3 linked regions of the Methanotorris formicicus Mc-S-70 genome follow. The protein of the gene in region 2 binds, or shares a complex with, the protein of the main gene of each other region. Links are inferred from orthologs where the notes say so. Each region holds a gene or a part of one and is shown on either strand. Other genes may lie near its edges.

Region 1 (2,821 bases), on a different replicon or contig from region 2:
GTTTTCTTCTTAAATTATCTATTACATGGTAGTGGTCAAACTTCATTATGAAGTCGTAAATCTCTTCCATATAGTTGAAGTATTTTTCTGCAAGTTCTTTGTTGTCATCTTTTATAGCGTCTAATAAAGCTCTCCTTAACTCTCCAATAACATCACACAAACCTAAAATATAATTCTCTTCCTTAATAAATTCAAACTCTTTATATGTTGGGATTTTATTGTTAAATATAATGTCATATAGTGCTTTTGCCTCAACAAACTCCTGTTGTGGTGTGCTAGCATATTTTTCAAAATCAACATGTTTTTTAACCAATTCGTTTAGTTGTCTTAATTTTTCAAATATTTCTTCTAATGAAACCTCTTTTCTTTTGTGTATTTTTCTTATAGTCAATGCACAGTCTTTTGTTATTTCCCTTGATAATTTTAATATCTCTTCTCTTAATCTATCCTTTTCTTCAAAGTATTTTATAAGATAACTCAATTCATTTTCGTTGAACATATTATCATTCCCCACCAAAAATTATATATATTAAAATCCATTATTGAATTATATCATCGTTCTTTTATATATACCACATACTGATTTTCAATGACATTATCAATTTTAAAATTGATTTTACATGTTTTTATAAAAATTTGTGCAATTTTTTAACCTAATGTAGGTTAAATATTTATACCCCTACCCATAACAATAATAAGGCACCTGAGACCTGAAAAGGCGTAAGCCAGTGACAGGTTCATTTTTAGATGAGGGTAATTGTTAGAGGGGTATTTGGACATTAGAAACATGAAATAATGCTATAATGGAGGTTATATTATGGGTATGAAGAGGAATAGACCTCGTAGAGGTTCCCTTGCATTTAGTCCAAGAAAAAGAGCAAAAAGACCAGTACCAAGAATAAGATCATGGCCAGAAGAAGATAAAGTAAGATTGCAAGCATTCCCAGTATATAAAGCAGGAATGAGCCACGCATTGGTTAAAGAAAACAATCCAAAAAGTCCAAATGCAAACCAAGAAGTATTTACACCAATAACAATATTGGAAGCACCAGATATCAATGTATTTGGTATTAGAGTTTATGGAAAAGATACAAGGGGCTTAAAAACCTTAACAGAAGTTTGGGCTGATGAATTAGACGAAGAATTAGCAAGAAAAATAAAAACATTACCTAAAAAAGAAGAGAAAAAAACAGTTGAAGAACTCGATAGTTTAGTTGATAAAATAGTTGATGTCAGAGTTCTCGTCCACACAAACCCAAAAAATACAACCTTACCAAAGAAAAAACCAGAAGTTTTAGAAATTAGAATTGGTGGAAAAGATATCCAAGAAAGATTAAACTACGCAAAAGAAATCCTTGGTAAAAAGTTATCAATAACTGATGTATTTAGTGAAGGGGAATTTGTAGATGCTATTGCAGTAACAAAAGGTAAAGGATTCCAAGGGCAAGTTAAAAGATGGGGAGTCAAAATACAATTTGGAAAACACCAAAGAAAAAGTGTAGGAAGACACGTTGGTTCAATAGGTCCATGGACACCAAAGAGAATTATGTGGACAGTTCCAATGCCAGGTCAAATGGGATACCACCAAAGAACAGAATACAATAAGAGAATATTAAAAATTGGAAACAGTGGGGAAGAAATCACACCAAAAGGTGGATTCTTGCACTACGGGGTTGTAAGAAACAACTACGTTGTAGTTAAGGGTTCAGTTCCAGGGCCAGCAAAAAGATTGGTTGTATTGAGGAGTGCAATTAGACCAGTAGAAGATGAATTTGGATTGCCGGAAATAACATACATCAGTACAACATCAAAACAAGGAAACTAAAACACAATAGGTTAAGGTGTTAGTATGAAGGCAGTGGTTTATAACTTAGATGGTTCTAAAAAAGGGGAAATTGAATTACCATCAATATTTGAAACAGAGTATAGACCTGATTTAATTAAAAGAGCAGTTATCTCAGCATTAACTGCAAGATTACAACCAAAAGGTTCAGACCCACTTGCTGGGAAGAGAACAACAGCAGAGTCAATAGGTAAGGGACACGGTAGAGCAAGAGTTAAAAGAACAGCACAAGGATGGGCAGCATTTGTCCCTCAAGCAGTGGGGGGTAGAAGGTGCCACCCACCAAAAGTTGAGAAAATCTTATGGGAAAAAATAAATAAGAAAGAAAGAATAAAAGCATTAATGAGTGCTATAGCAGCATCAGCAAATCCAGAATTAGTTAAAGAGAGAGGGCATATTATTGATGGTGTTCCATCAATCCCATTAGTTGTTGATAATGATTTTGAAAACCTCCAAAAAACAAAAGATGTTGTTAATGTGTTTAAGACATTAGGTTTGGATAAGGACGTTGAGAGGGCTAAGGAAGGTATCAAGATTAGGGCTGGAAAAGGGAAGATGAGGGGAAGAAGATACAGAAAACCAAGAAGTGTTTTGGTTGTTGTTGGGGACAAATGTGAAGCAATAAAAGCATCAAGAAACCTTCCGGGAGTTGATGTTATAACAGCCGATAACCTTGGGGTAATACACATTGCTCCAGGGGCGATGGCAGGAAGATTAACACTCTGGACAGAGAATGCAATAGAAAAGTTAAGTGAAAGATTTAAACTTTAAATTTATTACCTTTTTAGTATGAGGTGGTTATATGGATGTCTTTGATGTCATAAAAATGCCAGTAATTAGCGAGAAGACGATGAAACTTATTGAGGAAGAGAACAAGTTGGTATTTTATGTACATAGAAAAGCAACAAAGGAAGATATTAAGAAAGCGATGAAAGAGTTGTTTAATGTTGAAGTTGAGAAGATAAATACAATGATAAC
Region 2 (5,369 bases):
GCAAGTATGATAACTCCATATAATATTTTGAGGCATGAACTTATCGGATTAGAAGTGGAGATAGTAAAATCCAGAAACCCATCAATGATTGGCATAAAGGGCAGAATTATAGATGAAAGCAGGAACACCTTAGTAATTGAAAAAGAGAATGGACAAGAGGTAATAATACCAAAAGATATTGCAGTGTTCAGATTTAAACTGCCAACATGCAGAGTGGACGTTGATGGAAGATTACTAATCGGCAGACCAGAGGACAGATTAAAGAGGAAAATAAAAGAACTCTACTCATACTAAAAAAACTTTAAATATTAAAAATTACTATTTTAAAGTCCCCACCAGTGTAAAGTATAAATATCAGTTATTAATATTTCAGAAATTATTCTTGATTAGGTAATTCTCCCTTTATGGGACACCGTATTTTATAATCAAATATTGATGTGGTTTTAACACAGTCAATTTTTATGAAAATAATTCATGCATATTATGCTCAAAACATGTAAAGTTGTAGGAGGTCTGAACATGAGAAACATTGGAATTCCAGTAAATGTTCCTGAAAAAGAATGCAATGACAAAAACTGTCCTTTCCATGGAACATTGCCTGTAAGAGGGCAAATGTTTGAAGGTATAGTAGTTAGTGATAAGGCACACAAAACAGTCGTTATTAAAAGAGAAATTGTAAAATACCTAAAGAAATATGAAAGATACGAAAAAAGAACATCAAAATTAGTTGCTCATAATCCAGAATGCATAAACGCAAAAGTTGGAGATGTTGTTAGAGTTATGGAATGTAGACCAATAAGTAAGACAAAATCATTCGTTGTTGTTGAAAAACTTGGACAGATAAACGAAGTAAAAGGAGAAGAATAATTTGTCTAAAGAGGTGGCATTATGAAAAGTCATGGTTCAAAAGTTACAAGGGCATTACCAAATGGTGCAAGATTGGTTTGTGCTGACAACACAGGGGCAAGAGAATTAGAAATTATAGCAGTTAAAAACTACAAAGGTGTTGCAAGAAGATTACCTTCCGCTGGAGTAGGGGATATGGTTTTTGTTTCAGTTAAGAAAGGAACTCCTGAAATGAGAAAACAAGTCTTCCCTGCTGTAATTATTAGACAAAAGAAAGAAATCAGAAGACCTGATGGAACAAGGGTTAAATTTGAGGACAACGCTGCCGTTATTGTAACTCCTGATGGAAACCCAAAAGGTTCAGAAATCAAAGGGCCGGTTGCAAAAGAAGCAGCAGAAAGATGGCCAGGTGTTTCAAGATTAGCAAGAATCATCCTATAATTAAAAAACAATAAAGGTGAAAATATGGTGGCTTTAACCAAGTCAAAACAACCAAGAAAACAAAGAAAAGCCCTATTTAACGCACCATTACATTTAAGAAACAAAATCATGTCTGCAATGTTGTCAAAAGAATTAAAGGAAAAATTTGGTAAAAACACACTTCCAATCAGAAAAGGAGATGTTGTTAAAATTATGAGAGGGGACTTTAAAGGACATCAGGGAGAAGTTGTTAAAGTGGATTACGATAGATACAGAATTTATGTTGAAGGTGCTGCAAACTACAAACAAGATGGAAAAGAAAGTCCATACCCAATACATCCATCAAATGTAATGATTGTTAAGTTGTATGATGGGGATGAAAAGAGATTCAAACAAATAAAAAAGGAATAAGCCAAAATAAATAAATTAATGAGGTGTGAATATGGCAAATAAAGGACCAAGAAAACATTTGAAAAGACTGACTGCTCCATCAAACTGGCAGATTCCAAGAAAAGTTCACAAGTTCGTTGTAAGGCCATTACCAGGACCACACGCAATGGATGGTTCCTTACCATTGTTGTTGATTGTTAGAGATATTTTAAAATATGCTGATAACGCAAGAGAGGCTAAAAAGATTATTAAAATGGGTAAAATCTTAGTTGATGGAAGAAAGAGGAAAGAACATAAATTCCCTGTTGGTTTTATGGACGTTATATCAATTCCAGATACAAACGAACACTTCAGAGCATTATTTGATGAAAAAGGTAGAATTGTTTTAAGACCAACTGAAAATCCAGATGTTAAGTTGTGTAGAATTAAAAACAAAACTGTTGTTAAAGGAGGGCACATTCAACTCAATTTACACGATGGAAGAAACCACCTCATAAGAGTTTCAAACCCTACAAAGGCTGAAGAGGATGTTTACAAAACAGGGGATGTTGTTTTAATGGGAGTTCCTGAACAGGAAATTAAAGCACACATTCCATTTGAAGTTGGTAAATTGGCATACATTACAGGTGGAAAACACATTGGAGAATTTGTAAAGATAGTTGATATTGAGAAGAGAGTTTTCTACCCCGATATCATAACATTAGAAAACTCTGATGGAGAGAAATTTAAAACAATCAAAGATTATGTATTCGTTATTGGAGACGAAGAACCAATAATCAAATTATAAAAAAACGTTATTGGGAGGATAAACATGTCATACCAAGAACTTTGGAACAACAACCCAATGTTAAAACCAAGGATTGAAAAAGTTGTGGTCAACTTTGGTGTTGGGGAAGCAGGAGATAGGTTAACAAAAGGAGCAAAGGTTATGGAAGAGATAACTGGGCAAAGACCAATAAGAACCTTGGCAAAGCAAACAAACCCAGCATTTGGAATTAGAAAGAAATTGCCAATTGGATTAAAAGTTACATTAAGAGGAAAGAAAGCAGAGGAATTCTTAAAAAATGCATTCATTGCATTCAAAGCAGAAGGTAAAAAATTGTACGAAAGTTCATTTGACGAGTACGGAAACTTCTCATTCGGTATTCATGAGCACATAGACTTCCCTGGACAGAAGTATGATCCAATGATTGGAATTTATGGAATGGATGTTTGTGTCACCTTAGAGAGACCAGGTTACAGAATTAAGAGGAGAAAAATAAAAAGAGCACACATTCCTAAAAGGCACAGAGTTACAAGAGAGGAAGCAATTGAATTCATTGAGAAACACTTTGGAGTAGAGGTTGTAAGGGAAGAATAAATAAAAACAAAAGGTGATGTAAATGGCAAAAGCACCATGGAAAAGAAAATATGGAATAGGAATAAGACCATGTCAAAGATGTGGACATGTAGGACCAGGATTAATTAGAAAATACGGACTCAATTTATGCAGACAGTGCTTTAGGGAAGTGGCTGCAAAATTAGGATTTAAAAAATATGATTAATCGCCCTAAACAAACTTTAAAAAATTATTAGTTAAATTTAAGGAGGTATCAACATGAGTTTAATGGACCCACTGGCAAATGCGTTAAACCATTTAGCAAATTGTGAGAGAGTGGGGAAAAAAGTAGTTTACATAAAACCCGCATCAAAGTTGATTGGTAGAGTATTGAAGGTTATGCAAGACCATGGATACATTGGAGAGTTTGAATTTATAGAGGATGGAAGAGCAGGAATATTCAAAGTTGAGTTGATTGGTAAGATAAACAAATGTGGTGCAATTAAACCAAGATATGCTGTTAAGAAACACGAGTTTGAGAACTTTGAAAAGAAATACCTTCCAGCAAGGGACTTTGGTTTGTTGATTGTAAGCACATCTCAAGGAATAATGACACACTATGAAGCAAAGGAAAAAGGAATTGGTGGAAGATTAATTTCCTACGTGTTCTAAGTTTTCATTAATAATTTATTGATAGGAGGTAAAAACATGCCAGTTGCAGCATTTATAAGGGAAGAGGTGGAAATTCCCGAAAATGTTACTGTAGACATTGTGGGAAATGAAGTTATTGTCAAATCAGGAGGAAAAGAACTTAAAAGAGTTTTCTCATACCCTGGTGTTGAGGTAAAGAAGGAGGACAACAAAGTTGTTATTGAATGTGAATATCCAAGAAAGAAACAAGCCGCTATCATTGGAACATTTAGAGCACACATAAAAAACATGATTAAGGGAGTAACAGAGGGTTTTACATACAAATTAAAGATAAGATATGCCCACTTCCCAATGAAAGTCTCAGTTAAAGGAAATGAAGTTATTATTGATAACTTCTTAGGAGAAAAATATCCAAGAAGAGCAAAAATCCTAGATGGCGTTACAGTTAAAGTTAGCGGTGAAGATGTAATTGTTACAGGAATTGATAAGGAGAAAGTTGGTCAGACTGCTGCAAACATTGAACAGGCAACAAAAATTAAAGGAAGAGATCCAAGGATCTTCCAAGATGGTATTTACATTGTGGAGAAGGCAGGAAAAGTGCTATAAGGTGATGCCATGAGTGAATTTAAAAGATTGATGAGAGTTAGATTCAAGCAAAAGATGAAAAAACCTAAATTCTTAAGACAAGAATGGTTCAGACACAAAAGATTAGGGGAGAAGTGGAGAAAACCAAAAGGGAGACACAGTGGGATGAGATTGCAACTAAAACACAGACCTGCAATTGTTAAAGTTGGATACAGAAGTCCTAAACTTGTTAGAGGTTTACACCCAAGTGGATTGGAAGATGTCCTCATTCACAATGTAAAGGAATTAGAAAAATTAGACCCAAAAACACAAGGGGCAAGGATTGCAGCAACAGTTGGAAAAAGAAAAAGAATTGAAATTATAAAGAGGGCAGAAGAGTTGGGTGTAAAAATACTCAACATTTCAGAAGAAAAACAAAAGGAACTCTTGGGCGTAAAAGGTGATTAAATATGGATGTTTCCGTTCAAAGAAGGATGGCTGCGGATATCTTAAAATGTGGACTTGACAGAGTATGGGTAGACCCGGAGAAGTTGGATTTAGTTAAAGCAGCAATTACGAAGGATGATATAAGGGCATTAATAAAAGATGGAGTAATTAAGAAAAAGCAAAAGAAAGGTATTAGTAGTGCAAGAACCAAAAAATTAAAAGAACAAAAAAGAAAAGGTAGAAGAAGAGGTCCTGGTTCAAGAAGAGGGGCTAAAGGAGCAAGAACTCCTAAAAAAGAAAGATGGATGAACACAATAAGACCTTTGAGAAAGTTGTTGAAAGAGTTTAGAGACAACGGGACAATAGACAGAGGAACATATAGAAAATTGTATAGAATGGCAAAAGGTGGAGCATTCAGAAGTAGAAGCCACATGCTCTTATACATGAGAGACCACGGTATTTTGGCTAAATAATTCAATTTTTAAGAATACTGTTTATTTAGTTAAAAAAATTTTCACATAATGGAGGTAAAAACATGGCACGTGATGCTAAATATAGGGTGCCTTTTAGGAGAAGAAGAGAAGGAAAAACAGACTTTAGGCAAAGATTGAAATTGTTGTTGTCAGAAAAACCAAGATTAGTTGCAAGAAAAACATTAAATCACATCATTGCACAGATTGTATTGTATGATGAAAAAGGAGACAAAACAGTTGTTTCAGCACATTCAAGAGAA
Region 3 (2,810 bases), on a different replicon or contig from region 2:
AGAGAGTGCATGGAAAATATACAAAAGATGAAGAAGGTTTATATGAATACAGTTTAAGTGATTTAAAATATCCTGTAAACAAGGATTTGGTAATTGATACCTTAAAAGCATTAGGTCATAATGTTAAGTATTTAAAGGAAGAGGGTATTATTAAAACTTCACTTGAATTGGACAGTTTAAATGAGATTCTATATGAGTTAAATGAAATCTATGGGGAACTTGCATTTAAAAGAATTGGTTCAAAACCAGTAAAAAACCTTATTACTCTTGCTACTTATTTAACTGGAAAAGATGTTGATGAGATAATTGAAGAAGGACTTGAAAAAGGATTTCTCAGGGAAGAGAACGGAAAAATCGTACTTAATAAAGATATAACCTTAGCAAAAAAAGAACTTGCAGGAGTAGAAATTAAATAATCAAAGGAGGAGGTAAATATGGATAAAATGGTAAAAATCTTAGAAAAAAAAGAAAACTTAATAGAAGTTGAGTTGTTGAATGAAGACCACTCATTATGTAATGTATTGAAGGATATTCTATTAAATAAAGAAGGGGTTTTAATGGCTTCATATTCAATAGACCACCCAGTTTTAGATCCTGATACTGGAAGATGCATATCAAATCCAAAGTTACTAATTACAACCGAAAAAGGCGTTAATGCAGAGGAAGTTTTAAAGGAGGCATTAAAAGATTTAATAAAAATGTGTGATGAGTTATTACAAAATATAAATTAGAGTAAAATATAAAAAATATGAGAACAGTTAAAGTTAAATACCACTTATGATATTAATTTAGGTATAATCATTACATGCAAAAAATAATAACAAAATACTTTTTTAGTTTAAAATTATGAATTCAACCACAATAATAATTTAAATTTTAAGTTGGTTAATTGTAGCGACCATAACGCAGGTAATCATTGTAGTAATATTTATATAATAGGTTATGTATAATAATGATGCTCTATGCACTAATTAAATGGAGGCAATAGCATGGACAGAGAAAAGATACTGCAAGCAGTGAAGGAGGCTCGCCGCCTTGCGAAGCCGCGAAACTTCACACAGTCATTCGACTTAGTAGTGAACCTCAAGGAATTGGACCTATCAAGGCCAGAGAACAGATTAAAAGAGGAAATAGTGTTGCCTCACGGAAGAGGTAAAGAGGCAAAAATCGCGGTTATCGCAAAAGGGGATTTGGCGGCTCAGGCAGAAGAATTAGGACTAACTGTTATTAGAGAAGAAGAATTGGAAGAATTGGGAAAAGATAAAAGAAAAGCAAGAAAAGTTGCAAATGCTCATGATTTCTTCATAGCACAGGCGGATATGATGCCTTTGGTTGGTAGATATCTTGGTCCAATATTAGGTCCGAGAGGAAAGATGCCAAAACCAGTTCCTGCAAATATTAATTTAAAGCCATTGGTTGAAAGACTTAAAAAGACAGTTATTGTAAACACAAGGGACAAACCAATATTCCACGCTTTAGTTGGTACTGAGAAGATGAGTGATGAAGAAATTGCTGAAAATATTGAATCTGTTTTAAACACAGTTGCTAAGAAATACGAGAAGGGGCTTTACCACGTTAAAAGTGCATATACAAAACTCACAATGGGGCCAGCAGTTAAAATAGAAAAATAAGGGGATGAAAAAAATGACATCAGCAGTGGAAACACAACGTAAAATTGCCCCTTGGAAAATTGAGGAAGTAAATACATTAAAAGAACTCCTAAAAAGCAAGCCTATTGTAGCAATAATTGACATGATGGAAGTTCCTGCAAGGCAACTCCAAGAAATTAGAGACAAGATTAGAGGAAAAATGATTTTAAGAATGTCAAGAAACTCCCTTATTATAAGGGCAATTCAGGAATTATCTGAAGAAACAAACAATCCTGAATTTGCTAAACTTACTGACTATGTTGAGAAAGGGGCAGCAATCCTTGTTACAGACATGAATCCATTCAAATTATATAAAGAATTGGAGGCAAGTAAGACACCCGCTCCTATAAAAGGAGGGGCAATTGCACCTTGTGACATTAAAGTCCAAAAAGGTTCAACAGGAATGCCTCCAGGGCCATTCCTTGGAGAACTTAAGAGTGTAGGTATCCCAGCAGCGATTGAAAAAGGTAAAATTGCAATTAAAGAAGACAAGGTTGTTGTTAAGGCAGGAGAGGTCGTTTCGCACAAACTTGCAACAGTCCTTTCCGCATTAGGAATTAAGCCAATAAAAGTTGGGTTGAACTTACTCGCTGCTTATGAAGATGGAATCATCTACACACCAGATGTATTGAAGATAGATGAAGAAGAATTTATATCAAAAATACAAAATGCATACATGCATGCAGTTAACATATCAGTTAACGCAGCAATTCCAACAAAAGATACAATCGAATTACTCATACAAAAAGCATTCCTCAATGCAAGAGCAGTATCTATTGAAAGTGCATTCCTTACAGATAAAACAGCAAGTGACATCATTGGTAAGGCATACGCACAAATGCTATCTCTTGCAGGAAAACTTAGCGATGATGCATTAGACGATGAGTTAAGAGAGAAATTATCAGCAAATGCAAGTGCTGCTCTAACTCCAGCAGAAGAAGAGGGGAAGAAAGAAGAAGAGAAGAAAGAGGAGAAGAAAGAAGAACAGGCTGCAGTTGGTTTGGCATTATTGTTCTAAACAATTTTTCTTAAGAATGCATGTCACCGAAAAATATATATAAGATACTTGAAAATACAAAAGAAACTAATAAAATTATGGAAAAACATATAATCAACAAAGAAACACATTATAATTGTGGAGGTGTAATTTATGGAATACGT

What was found. Proteins that work in one complex are often made in the same cells at the same time.
Region 1: rplX (region 2) and METFODRAFT_RS02685 share a complex: the UniProt entries of both Methanocaldococcus jannaschii proteins name them as parts of the 50S ribosomal subunit. The link is inferred for Methanotorris formicicus Mc-S-70 from one-to-one orthologs.
Region 3: rplX (region 2) and METFODRAFT_RS04990 share a complex: the UniProt entries of both Methanocaldococcus jannaschii proteins name them as parts of the 50S ribosomal subunit. The link is inferred for Methanotorris formicicus Mc-S-70 from one-to-one orthologs.

The regions. Positions count from the first base shown.
Region 1 is NZ_AGJL01000010.1:26,254-29,074, reverse strand. It holds METFODRAFT_RS02685 (50S ribosomal protein L3), read left to right. Parts: upstream 1-817; coding sequence 818-1,825; downstream 1,826-2,821. Other genes in the region: METFODRAFT_RS02675 (50S ribosomal protein L23), read left to right, coding at 2,646-2,821; rpl4p (50S ribosomal protein L4), read left to right, coding at 1,850-2,614; METFODRAFT_RS02690 (haloacid dehalogenase), read right to left, coding at 1-499. UniProt on the Methanocaldococcus jannaschii protein: One of the primary rRNA binding proteins, it binds directly near the 3'-end of the 23S rRNA, where it nucleates assembly of the 50S subunit.
Region 2 is NZ_AGJL01000012.1:4,455-9,823, forward strand. The notes cover bases 2-2,995. They hold rplX (50S ribosomal protein L24), read left to right. Parts: upstream 2-1,314; coding sequence 1,315-1,677; downstream 1,678-2,995. Other genes in these bases: rnp1 (ribonuclease P protein component 1), read left to right, coding at 7-294; METFODRAFT_RS03045 (30S ribosomal protein S17), read left to right, coding at 520-867; METFODRAFT_RS03050 (50S ribosomal protein L14), read left to right, coding at 889-1,287; METFODRAFT_RS03060 (30S ribosomal protein S4e), read left to right, coding at 1,709-2,443; METFODRAFT_RS03065 (50S ribosomal protein L5), read left to right, coding at 2,468-2,995. Also shown: more of METFODRAFT_RS03065, read left to right, coding at 2,996-3,016; METFODRAFT_RS03070 (30S ribosomal protein S14), read left to right, coding at 3,039-3,200; METFODRAFT_RS03075 (30S ribosomal protein S8), read left to right, coding at 3,254-3,646; METFODRAFT_RS03080 (50S ribosomal protein L6), read left to right, coding at 3,683-4,231; METFODRAFT_RS03085 (50S ribosomal protein L32e), read left to right, coding at 4,241-4,657; METFODRAFT_RS03090 (50S ribosomal protein L19e), read left to right, coding at 4,660-5,109; METFODRAFT_RS03095 (50S ribosomal protein L18), read left to right, coding at 5,172-5,369. UniProt on the Methanocaldococcus jannaschii protein: One of two assembly initiator proteins, it binds directly to the 5'-end of the 23S rRNA, where it nucleates assembly of the 50S subunit. Located at the polypeptide exit tunnel on the outside of the subunit.
Region 3 is NZ_AGJL01000022.1:18,619-21,428, reverse strand. It holds METFODRAFT_RS04990 (50S ribosomal protein L1), read left to right. Parts: upstream 1-989; coding sequence 990-1,631; downstream 1,632-2,810. Other genes in the region: rpl12p (50S ribosomal protein P1), read left to right, coding at 2,800-2,810; METFODRAFT_RS04985 (50S ribosomal protein L10), read left to right, coding at 1,657-2,667; METFODRAFT_RS04995 (DNA-directed RNA polymerase subunit L), read left to right, coding at 435-731; METFODRAFT_RS05000 (DUF2067 family protein), read left to right, coding at 1-416. UniProt on the Methanocaldococcus jannaschii protein: Probably involved in E site tRNA release. Binds directly to 23S rRNA. Protein L1 is also a translational repressor protein, it controls the translation of its operon by binding to its mRNA.